Lysinibacter sp. HNR: one gene and its partner. Each later gene encodes a partner of the first gene's protein in a complex. Links are inferred from orthologs where the notes say so. Each region holds a gene or a part of one and is shown in the gene's direction. Other genes may lie near its edges.

What was found.
Region 2: the proteins of dnaB (region 1) and dnaG are in contact, whole or in part, in a crystal structure (PDB 2R6A), measured with the Geobacillus stearothermophilus proteins. The link is inferred for Lysinibacter sp. HNR from one-to-one orthologs. Residues at the interface, in WP_033016901.1 of Geobacillus stearothermophilus: Ser13, Glu15, Ala16, Gln18, Glu91, Leu92, Asp94, Ala95, Val96, Pro97, Thr98, Ala99, Ala100, Asn101, Tyr104, Tyr105, Ile108; in WP_049624496.1 of Geobacillus stearothermophilus: Lys456, Leu457, Leu458, Pro459, Ala460, Asn463, Ala464, Leu467, Leu535, Leu536, Ile537, Ala538, Gln544, Glu545, Asp548, Tyr549, His552.

Annotation. Positions count from the first base shown.
Region 1 is NZ_CP121684.1:2,886,116-2,893,754, reverse strand. Bases 1,807-4,643 are described here. They hold dnaB (replicative DNA helicase), read left to right. Parts: upstream 1,807-2,455; coding sequence 2,456-3,832; downstream 3,833-4,643. Other genes in these bases: FrondiHNR_RS12955 (2OG-Fe(II) oxygenase), read right to left, coding at 4,545-4,643; FrondiHNR_RS12960 (alpha-ketoglutarate-dependent dioxygenase AlkB), read right to left, coding at 3,886-4,548; FrondiHNR_RS12970 (formylglycine-generating enzyme family protein), read left to right, coding at 1,807-2,022. In the rest of the region: FrondiHNR_RS12975 (sulfatase), read left to right, coding at 1-925; more of FrondiHNR_RS12970, read left to right, coding at 934-1,806; more of FrondiHNR_RS12955, read right to left, coding at 4,644-5,282; FrondiHNR_RS12950 (methylated-DNA--[protein]-cysteine S-methyltransferase), read right to left, coding at 5,279-5,866; FrondiHNR_RS12945 (RNA polymerase sigma factor), read right to left, coding at 5,859-6,353; FrondiHNR_RS12940 (tetratricopeptide repeat protein), read right to left, coding at 6,714-7,211; FrondiHNR_RS12935 (endonuclease/exonuclease/phosphatase family protein), read left to right, coding at 7,444-7,639. UniProt on the Escherichia coli protein: The main replicative DNA helicase, it participates in initiation and elongation during chromosome replication. Travels ahead of the DNA replisome, separating dsDNA into templates for DNA synthesis.
Region 2 is NZ_CP121684.1:1,951,021-1,954,143, reverse strand. Bases 133-3,123 are described here. They hold dnaG (DNA primase), read left to right. Parts: upstream 133-662; coding sequence 663-2,585; downstream 2,586-3,123. Other genes in these bases: FrondiHNR_RS08760 (ATP-binding cassette domain-containing protein), read left to right, coding at 2,816-3,123; FrondiHNR_RS08770 (deoxyguanosinetriphosphate triphosphohydrolase), read left to right, coding at 133-518. Outside these bases: more of FrondiHNR_RS08770, read left to right, coding at 1-132. UniProt on the Escherichia coli protein: RNA polymerase that catalyzes the synthesis of short RNA molecules used as primers for DNA polymerase during DNA replication.

The DNA of each region.
Region 1 (7,639 bases):
AAAGAATGTTCAACCCTGGTACGACGAGAATATTCACACCCCGCTCTTTGTGTGGGATCCACGATCCGGTGTGGCGGGGGAGCGGCGAAGCTCTCTGGTGCAGACGATTGATTTTGCTCCCACTCTGCTTGACTTCTTTGGGATCGAACCTACTCCCGATATGCAGGGTGTTCCTCTGAGGGAAACGATCAGGTCGGATACCCCGGTGCGGGAGGTTGGCCTCTTTGGTAATAGCGGCGGTCACGTAAACATCACCGATGGCCGTTACGTGTACATGCGATCCTGTGCCACCCCGGATAATGGGCCGCTTTTTGACTACACGCTCATGCCGATGCACATGTCCAGCCTGTTTAGCCCCGAGGAACTGCGTGATGCTGAGTTGGTTCCGCCGTTTGATTTCACCAAGGATGTGCGGGTGTTGAAGGTTCCGGCCTTTACCTTTGGCAGCCCGTATGTTTACGGAACCCTGCTCTTTGACCTGGAGGAGGACCCGCAGCAGGAGAATCCGCTGCGTGATGCCCAGCTGGAACGGCGCATGGCAACGCTGCTCGTGGAGGCGATGCGATTCTCGGATGCCCCGGTTGAGCAGTTTCAACGCCTGGGACTTCCCGCGGAGGGAGAGGTGGGGGACGAACATCTTCTTATTGAGAAACAGTGGGAGCAGGTGGAACGTTCTCGCGAACCGGTTTTACGCTTTGAGGACTTTTCGGAAGGTTCTCCCGTTGTGACCCGCACCCTGGGCGAGTTGCTGGACAACGAGCAAACCAAAAATAGTGTGCTCAAGGCTATCCCATTTCTTGATAATGCGTTCCTCATGCGGATGGCCGCGGCGATGACCCTGGTTGAGATTGCGGCGATGAAGGCGGATCTTCCACGGGAAACTTTGGAGGATCTTGATCGTGAACTGTCTGCCCTATTGGGGTGAGGCATGAGATGACGGAAGAACAAGAAAGCGGGGCACCCCGGGGGTCGTGCTGCTCGGTATCCCGGAGCGACCCCGTGGTGGCGGGTGCCCGCGGGGGATTGCCCCGGAAGGGTCGTGCCGGACGGGATGTTAAGTTGGCCGTCGAGGATGTTGATCTGGCCGCTACGGGTGGTGATACGCGTGTTGCCGCTATTCGTGAGGTTAGCGATGCTGCGCACTTTGATCAAGAGAAGCTGCCTCGACACGATAGCGTTTTGCTTTCGGGCGGGGTTTTTTCTCGAGGTGATGCTTTTAGAGAGGGGTATCCGTTTGACGGGGAACTCCCCGTGCGGGAGGTTTTTGTTTCCCCATTCTCTATCGATAGAGCCCCCGTCACGGTGGCCCAATTTGCGGCTTTTGTGAACGCTACCGGTTACGTAACGGAGGCGGAGCGGGACGGATACTCGGCCGTTTTTCACCTGGCGGTTAATGCCCCCTCTGTAGCTATCCTGGGAACCGCTCCGGCAACTCCTTGGTGGGTTTTTGTCACGGGGGCCGAGTGGCGTTTTCCCTCTGGGCGGGGTGAGGGGGCGGTAAATTTTTTGGAGCTTCTCACGCATCCTGTCACTCATGTTACCCATCGAGATGCGGTGAGCTATTGCCTCTGGGCCGGTCGGAGATTACCCACGGAGACCGAGTGGGAGTATGCCGCTCGAGGGGGGCTTGTGGGCGCGCGCTATGCCTGGGGTGATGAGCTGACTCCGGGCGGTGCTCAGAGTTGCAATATTTGGCAGGGAGTTTTTCCCGATCACAATACGGCCCTAGACGGCTACGTGACGACGTCTCCGGTTGGCACGTATCGGCCCAATGGGTTTGGCCTGGTGGATGTTGCGGGGAATGTGTGGGAGTGGTGTGCCGATTGGTTTTCTGTTGATGCCTACCGGTCGCGGGAGAGTCGTGATCCGCTGGGGCCCGTGAGGGGTGATCGCAGGATAATTCGGGGCGGTTCGTATCTTTGCCATGAGTCCTATTGCAATCGCTACCGGGTGGCGGCTCGGAGTCACGCTGATCCGTCTTCTCCCTCGGGTAACATTGGTTTTCGCACGGTCGCCCTGTAGACGGCAGAAATATTAGCATTAACCGCTCTCTTCGTGTGATTTTTTTGATTTTTCTCGAAGTTATCATCAGAGTTACCCCCAACCCTCAACCAGCGGTAGAAACAAATTTCTCCCCACAGGGTGTGAAAAATTAAATCCCAGCTCAAATTATAAATTAAAAATATTATCGTGGGTTTTTTGGTTGTTATCCACAGCGGTTTTGCACATGTGGAACGGCGTTTCTTGCAATTTATTCACAGAGTTATCCACAGGCTGAGTTGAATGAAGCGGGATCGTTCTCTATGGTGGGAAAAATGTGTAAAAACACAGTGTCAGTGGCTGGTGTTAGACAGGGTGTATGAGCAATTACACCCGGTGGTTGCAGCATCGCTTACTATTGCTCATGCCCGCAGCCACACACGTTTTATATTGTAGAGAGCACTAAGGAGCATAGGTGTCAATCGCGCATCTTGGGATTCCCGAAAACGATACGTTCCACGATGGATACGGTTCTGAGCGCACCCCTCCTCACGATCTCCTGGCAGAACAGAGTTCACTCGGCGGTATGTTGCTCAGTAAAGACGCTGTTGCCGATGTTACCGACGTTGTTCGCGGTGCCGACTATTACGTCCCCAAGCACGAGGTTATTTTTGATGCCGTACTGTCTCTGTACTCACACGGCGAGCCAACCGACGTCATCGCAGTAACCGACGAACTCACCAAGACGGGCAACCTGCAAAAGGCGGGTGGGGCGGAATACCTGCACACTCTCACCAGCCTGGTTCCCACGGCTGCCAACGCCGGATACTACGCCGATATTGTGGCGGAGCGGGCCCTGCTGCGCAGGCTGGTTGAGGCCGGAACCCGCATTGTGCAGATGGGGTATGCCGGTGAGGGCGAAGCGGCAGACCTGGTTAATAACGCCCAGGCAGAGATCTTTGGTGTGACGGGCGGCAAGACGAGCGAAGATTACGTTCCGCTTAATATAGCGGTTGACGCCGCCGTGCACGAGATCGAGGCGGCCGAGAGCGCCGGCTCCGGTATGACGGGTGTGCCCACGGGGTTTCAAGAACTTGATGCCATGACTAACGGCCTTCATCCCGGCCAGCTCATCATCATTGCGGCCCGCCCCGCGCTCGGTAAATCAACACTCGCGCTCGATATCTGTCGCGCAGCCGCGGTGGGCGCGGGCCAGGCCACCGTGTTTTTCTCGCTTGAAATGGGGCGCTCCGAGATCGCGATGAGGCTGCTTTCTGCCGAGGCGGGAATTCCACTGCAGGCCATGCGCAAGGGAACCCTCGAACCCCGAGACTGGACCCGCATCGCCTCTACCACGGCCCGCGTGAACGATGCCCCCTTCTACATCGACGATAGCCCCAACATGACCCTGGTTGAGATCCGAGCAAAGTGCCGCAGGCTCAAGCAGAGAAACGACCTCAAGATGGTTGTCATCGACTACCTCCAGCTTATGACCAGTGGAAAACGGGTAGAGAGCCGCCAGCAAGAGGTCAGCGAGTTCTCGCGCGCGCTCAAACTTCTAGCCAAGGAACTAGACGTGCCCGTGATCGCACTCTCCCAGCTCAATCGAGGCCCGGAGCAGCGTGCCGATAAGATGCCTGCCATTTCTGATCTTCGCGAATCAGGATCACTCGAACAAGACGCCGATATGGTGGTGCTTCTCCACCGCGAAAGTGCCTACGAAAAAGAAAACCCCCGTGCGGGCGAGGCAGATTTTATCGTGGCCAAGCATCGCAACGGGCCAACGGGAACGGTCACGGTTGCGTTCCAGGGCCACTTTTCCCGCTTTATTGATATGGCTCCCGGGGGCTAATCTGTATCGTTAACCGTCAATTGTTGTTGTCCCTGTGGCTCCCAGCTAAGGCGTCAGGGTGAGTTGAGTCCGGTCACGCGCATTGTGATGTTAATACGTCCCGTGTCGAGTCCACATCCGCCGGGTGCGGTGTGCGGATGCACACGGGTAACCCCGTGGTAGGCGAGACGGGAGGCGCCGCCAAAAACGAAGAGGTCGCCCGAGCGAAGGTGTAGATCGGTGTAGGGCCGGTTACGGTTTTTGGTGTTGCCGAAGCGAAAGGTGCAGGTATTACCGATGGAGAGCGAGACGATTGGCGCGGATGAGCGTTCGTCTTTATCCTGGTGCATACCCATGCGGGCGCTATCGTTGTAGAAGTTTGCGAGTGCCGTGTCCGGGGTGTACGCCGCAACATCCGACTCGGGATAACCGGCTTCGCGTAGCGCTTTGCGGCCGAGCCGTACCAACCAATTGGGAAAAGGCAGTACGCGCGCCCCGTTCACGTCGGTTGCCTCTCGTGTGTACCTGTAGGGTTGCCAGTGCCAGCCAAGACAGACGGTGCGCACCGTCATCTCGTTCCCACGCACTTTGGCCGCGCGAATTGGTACGGGACCCGATGCCCACGCGTGGAATTGACCGACGATCCACTCCTGTTGTTCGAGAGTAAGCCAGTCCGGCACATGCAGCGCACCCGGGCCGGGCGAGCCGGGTTCTCTGTGCTCTATCTCCGAGATCATGCTGCATCGTGGAATACGAGCGCGAGTGTGTGACGTTCGCCGGAGCGAATCGCGGAGACACCGTGCCGAACCGGTGCGGCCGACCAACCACGCTTTGATTCCACGGGTCGGTCTCGGGTTGTGAAGACGAAGCCGTGCCCGTGCGGTAGGAGGGTTGCGGTGCCGCGGGACTGGGCACGGGGCCTCTGCTCCACCAGCAGGAATTCGCCGCCGGTGTGGTCGATTCCGGGTTCGTTGAGGTTAATGACAACCTGCAACGGGAAAACGAGATCGCCGTAGAGGTCACGATGCAGTGCGTTCCAGTCCTTCTTGCCATACTTGAGCAGAATCGCCGACGACCTGGCCTGACCGGCCTCGTGACACATCTCCAGCCACTCATCTAGCATGTTTGGCCATAGCGTCTCACGACCGAGTTTTCCCCACCAGTCTCGGGCGATCGGTAGCAGCCTCGGGTAGAGAGCCTGTTTCAGCTGCTCGATCGGCTTCGGATACGGTGTGTTGAAATATCGATATTGCCCCTCACCAAAGCGGTGCCTACCCATATTGATCGTGCTGCGGAACAATTCGTCGCTGTTGTAGAGTTCGCGGAACTCGACGGTCTCTTCCGTGCTGAGAAGCTGCGGGAGCAGTGCCCCGCCGTACTCGTTCACCTCTTTGGTGATGGCCGTCCAATTGGCCGCTTCGACACGCTCACGCCACGGGTCGGTCGGCGGGATACTCTTCTGGGAACTCATGCTGCCGCCTCCAAATTGAGCAGGGCGGTTTTGGCTGGAAGACCGCCGATATAGCCGCCAAGAGATCCATCGCTGCGGAGCACACGGTGGCACGGAATAACAATTGGGAGGGGGTTGGTAGCGCAGGCCGTGCCGACGGCACGAACCGCCTTTGGATTACCGACCAGCTCGGCAATCTCCCTGTAGCTGCGCGTTTGCCCGTAAGCAATATCGGGTAGGCGCTGCTGCACGAGCTGGCGAAAACCTTTTGACAGTGATAGATCAAGGTCAAGATCGAAGGTGTGTCGGTGGTGCTCGAAATACTCATCCAATTCGCGGGCGGCAATGTCGAGCCGTTTTGGTGCGCGCAGGATGCGCGGGCTGAGTTTTGTGGCGAGGGATGTAAGCACCGCGTCATGATCCTCGTTTGTGAACGCAACTCGAACGAGCCCCCGGTGAGTTGAGGCTAAAAGTAGCTTTCCGAGCGGGCTATCGATCACACGATAGGCAACATCGATGAGGCCCTCGGATTGTGCGGCGGCTTCGAGCCTTTGGCGGAGGGACGCTAGCTTTTCTGTGCTGATGGGCTCACGGATATCACTCATGATCTTGTTCCTCCTGTACGCTGCCCGGATAGGTTTTTCTGAGGTTTTTAAGCCCGTCCGCGGAGGCTCTTCGCGCAGCTTCGACGGTTCCACCGAGTATCGCTGCAATCTCTGCGTAGGGCATCCCGATCACATATCGAAAGGTGATCGCCTGTCGCTGTTTCTCGGGCAGGTGACCAACGGTTTCCCACAGCTCTGTATCTTTGATGCCGGGAATGCCCAGCGCGGTCGGGGCTTCGGGGAGCTCTTCCACGGGTAACGGGTTCCGCTTGGCGGCTCGATGAATGTCAATGGCTTTGCGTCGAGCAATCGTTACAAGCCACGCCTCGACATTTGCTGTCTCCGGAAGCTTTGGGTAGGCGCGTATCGCCGCGAGGAAGGTCTCTGACCATGCGTCATCCGCGTCATGGATGTCGAGGAGTGAACGACATACCCGCAGGACGGTGATGCCGTGAAGTTCCACGATGGTTTCAAACGGTTTTTTCATGTTCATCCCATTGAATACGATCTATGAGTATCTTTTGTGAGATGTCTCTAGAGTAACTCTCCGGCGCTTTGAGTCCGGGGAACAGGATTATTAACCCGTTGTGTATTCGTTGCTCTTTTTGTCTCTTGTCTGATGAAGACGCGCCACCCCTCCAAAACGTGAGATGCGATGCTGGCACGAGCTGTGGCGCTCTGATCGTGACGCTGCTGCCGAGGCAAAGATTTACGCACGTTCCTTCTGCAGTACCTGTGCTTCACCGGTTTTGTCGACTTTATCGAAAGTTGATTTTGTGCCTCACTCCGACGTGCGCGGTGATTTTCGCGGAGGTGGTGTATTGGGGGTGGAGCTCACCTCGTCTCCTCATAACTCCCGGGCATAGCGCGTGACGGCGTTCCGGTAGAGGGGGAGGCCCTGGGCGAGAGCGGCAAGGGAAACCCGCAGGGCTTCTTCCTGGTTTCCAGACTCCCACAGTGTGAGCGCGAGGAAGGCCGCTGCTGCCTCTCCGACAACATCTTTATCAACGTTTTGAGTATGAAGAACATCAATTGCTTCGTTGAGGTGGCCGCACAGTCGTAAGGAGCTTGCCAGTTGAATGATGGCCTGAGATCTTCGGGGTTCGGTGAGACCGTTTGCGAGAGCTTCACGATAGAGGGGGATAGCGGCTGTTTCGCTGCCAATAAAGTCGTGGACAGAAGCCATCTCGTAGGTGACATTTGGGCTGTGTGATGGTTGCTGCGCACGCAGGGAACCCATTTTTGTGAGGAGCGCATCTCCTTCGGCGGCATCGGCTGTTTTCCAAAACTGTGCAATGCGTGTTTCCCAGACTGAGAGTGCTGCCGGAAGGTTGTGCTCTGCCATGGGGTTCTCGATGTGCTTTCTAAGGGTTGCAAAAAGGATTGCTGTGTGCGGTTTAAACTGATTGTAATGGAACAACAAGGCCCTGTTGATACACGAGAATTCATTGGAAACATAGTTGATTAAGATTCTAAATATTTGCACATAGTTTTATATATAAACACTCAGTGTTTGCGCAGCTAACACACCGGTGCTGTTCGGAGGACCCACATCCGATCTCGCTAGTGTCATATACATGTCCTTAAACCCTGGTGCTCCCGCGCGTGACGCTGCGAGCGGTCGAGCGGGAGGGAGTTGGTTAATTGCGATTCTTTCGCTTCTGACAACGGCTCTGCTGGTTACTCAAGGGGCTATCCCCGGGGTCTTTGGTTCTGAAATTGCCACAATTCTGCCCTGGCTCGGTTTGATTATTGTTGCACTGTTACTCACCT
Region 2 (3,123 bases), 940 kb from region 1 along the record:
GGTCCGGCAACGAGGTGGGAGAAGAAGATCTAGCCGACGCATTTGATCGGTTAGCCGCCTCTTCACTGTGGTTGACCTCCTGGAGCGGAAGTCGCCGTGATCACGCCCAGCTTAAAAACTTCACGAGTCAGATGATCGGGCGGTTTGCGCACCTGTCAACCGACGCAACCCGCGCGGCCTTTCCGCAGCAGAGCCTGGTTCGCTTTGGGGCGGATATCGTGGTGCCCGCCGAGGTGCGGGCCGAGATCGCTGTGCTCAAGGGGGTTGTTGCGGCCTTTGTGATGTCGAGCGGTCAGCGCCAGCCCATTTACAAAAAACAGCGGACGCTCTTGACCGAGCTCATGGAGGCCCTTTACGATCGCGAGGGTGCCGAGCTCGACCCGGCGTTTGTGGTGGATTGGGAGGCCGCCGAGGGGGATGCCGCCCGTCGCCGCGTGATTGTCGACCAGGTGGCGACGCTCACCGATCAATCCGCTATCGCGTGGCACGAGCGGCTGTGCGCGGTGCCGCTGGTGTGATGCGGCTGGTGTGATGCGGCTGCTCTGCGGGTGGGGTATGGCTGATGCATCGATCGGTGCGCGGCCGATGTTCGGCTGGCCTGAGGTTGGCGTACGGCTGACCTGAGGGCGCACTGTCAGACTCTGTCGGCTAAACTCGTCTGCATGGCTGGGCGTATTCGACAGGGTGATATTGATGAGGTAAAGTCTCGTATCAATCTGGCAGATGTTATTGGTAATCATGTTGCCCTCAAGCCCGCCGGAGTCGACTCTCTCAAGGGGCTGTGTCCCTTTCATGACGAGCGCAGTCCCAGCTTTCACGTTCGCCCCTCCGCGGGGTACTACCACTGCTTTGGATGCGGTGAGAGCGGCGACGCCATTACCTTCCTCCAGCGCATGGATCACGTGACCTTCTCCGAGGCGGTTGAGCGCCTCGCGTCGAGTGTGGGTTACCAACTGCACTACGAAGAGGGAACCGCTCCCAAAGATGGGGTCAATCGTGCCCGATTGCTGCAGGCTAATCAGGCTGCCGCGGAGTTTTTTACCGAGCAGTTGAGTGGGCCGGAGGCCGGGGTTGGGCGCGCATTTTTAGGTGAGCGAGGTTTTGATGCTGCTGCGGCAGCCCACTTTGGTGTTGGTTTTGCCCCGCGAAGCTGGGATTCTCTCCTGAAACACCTACGGGGGCTGGGTTTCAGTCAGCAGGAGGTGATCACCGCCGGACTCGTCTCGCAGGGAGACCGGGACGTATACGATCGTTTTCGTGGACGTCTCGTGTGGCCCATCCGGGACACCAGCGGGCAGGTCTTGGGGTTTGGCGCGAGGCGACTCCTTGACGATGACAAGGGACCTAAGTATCTGAATACCCCGGAAACCCCTGTCTACCACAAGTCGCAAGTGCTCTACGGTCTTGACCTGGCCAAGCGAGACATATCGCGCTCGGGTCAGGTTGTGGTGGTTGAGGGATACACCGATGTGATGGCCTGCCATCTGGCCGGGGTCACAACGGCGGTGGCCACCTGTGGCACCGCTTTTGGGGTGGACCACATTAGGGTGGTTCGGCGCATTATGGGGGATAACCGAGGCGGTTCGGTGATCTTTACCTTTGACCCGGATGAGGCGGGTGAAAAAGCCGCCATGCGTGCCTTTAGCGAGGAGAAGAATTTTAGCGCTCAGACCTATGTGGCTGTTGCGCCCGAGGGGCTTGATCCCTGTGATCTGCGGCTGGCGAGGGGGGATGACGCGGTGCGTTCCCTCATCGACACCAAAAAACCGATGTTTGAGTTTGCACTGCGCCAAAAAATCGCCGATTACAATCTCAATACGGTCGAGGGACGTGCGGGGGCGTTGCAGGCTGCGGCTCCTATTATTGCGGACATTCGCGATGCCTCGCTGAGGCCGGGATATACGCGAGAACTCGCCCGGATGCTGGGAGCAGAACTGGGTGAAGTAGAGAGGAGCGTGCGCCAGGCCGGACGGGGGCAGCGGTCCTCTGCGCGGCGGAATCTTCGGGGGAGTAGTGGCGAGCGTGCTGAGGCACCGCCTCTGCCCGTGACTGAGCCCGCGGGGACAGAATCTCGGGGGGATTTTGTTGAGCAGATTCCCCTGCCTCGGGTCAACCTGGCGGATCTTCCAAAGGATCCCATGACACGCATTGAGCGAGACGCTCTCATGGCTATGTTGCAGCAGCCCACCCTTATTACCCCCGATTTGCTGATACAGGCAACACGGGTTTCTTTCACCAACTCGGCCCTGGCCGTGGTGCGTGATGCTATCGCCTCTCACCTTCCGGCGGAGGCCTCCTCCCAGTGGCTAGGGCGGGTCATAGACGACACACCTGAGCCGTTCCGAAACCTGGTGAGAGAACTTGTTGTCGCCCCGATTCCCTCGCGTTCTCAGATCCTACTGGAACGCTACGTTAACGATATCGTTGCGAGCCTGGTGGAGCGCGACATGCTCGCTTTCAAAGCGGAGCTTGTGGGCCAGTTGCAGCGGCTGGGTGATGTCACGGGCGAACCGTATCGTAGGCTTCAGCAACAATTGGTTGAACTTGAAGCGGCTCGGCGGCGCCTGCGGCCGAGTGATTCCTAGGTGTGCTGGGGTTCCGTGTTCCGTTGGGTGCCAAAAGTTGTTGGGGTGTCACGTTCCGTTGGGTGTCAAAAGCTGTTGGGGTGCCGAGACTTGTTATGATGTCTAAGCTTATTGCGATGCCTCAATTTGTTGACCGACAAGCGGTTCGCTTATTCTGGCGACTAAGATGGAATTCAGTATGTTTGTGAGCGGATGGGCGGGATAGCGTCACATAATGATGGGGAATCAAGATGGTTGAGCACGGTGCTCGTGGAGACGATATTATCGTTTCCGATTTATCGGTGTACTACCCGTCGCGCGGGGGGAGCGCGACACACCAGGCGATTGAGGGAGTAAACTTCACCGTTGCCGGGGGTGCGGTGTGCGGTGTTCTGGGGGAGAGCGGATCGGGCAAATCGACTCTTATTCAGTTTCTTGCCGCTCGTGGAAACGAGATGACGCAGCGCGGCATCCAGCCTATTGTGAACGGTGGGGAGGCAACCGTTCTTGGTGTCAACCTGACCAAATTGTCGAAGCGTAAGCGCAACCAACTTACCGC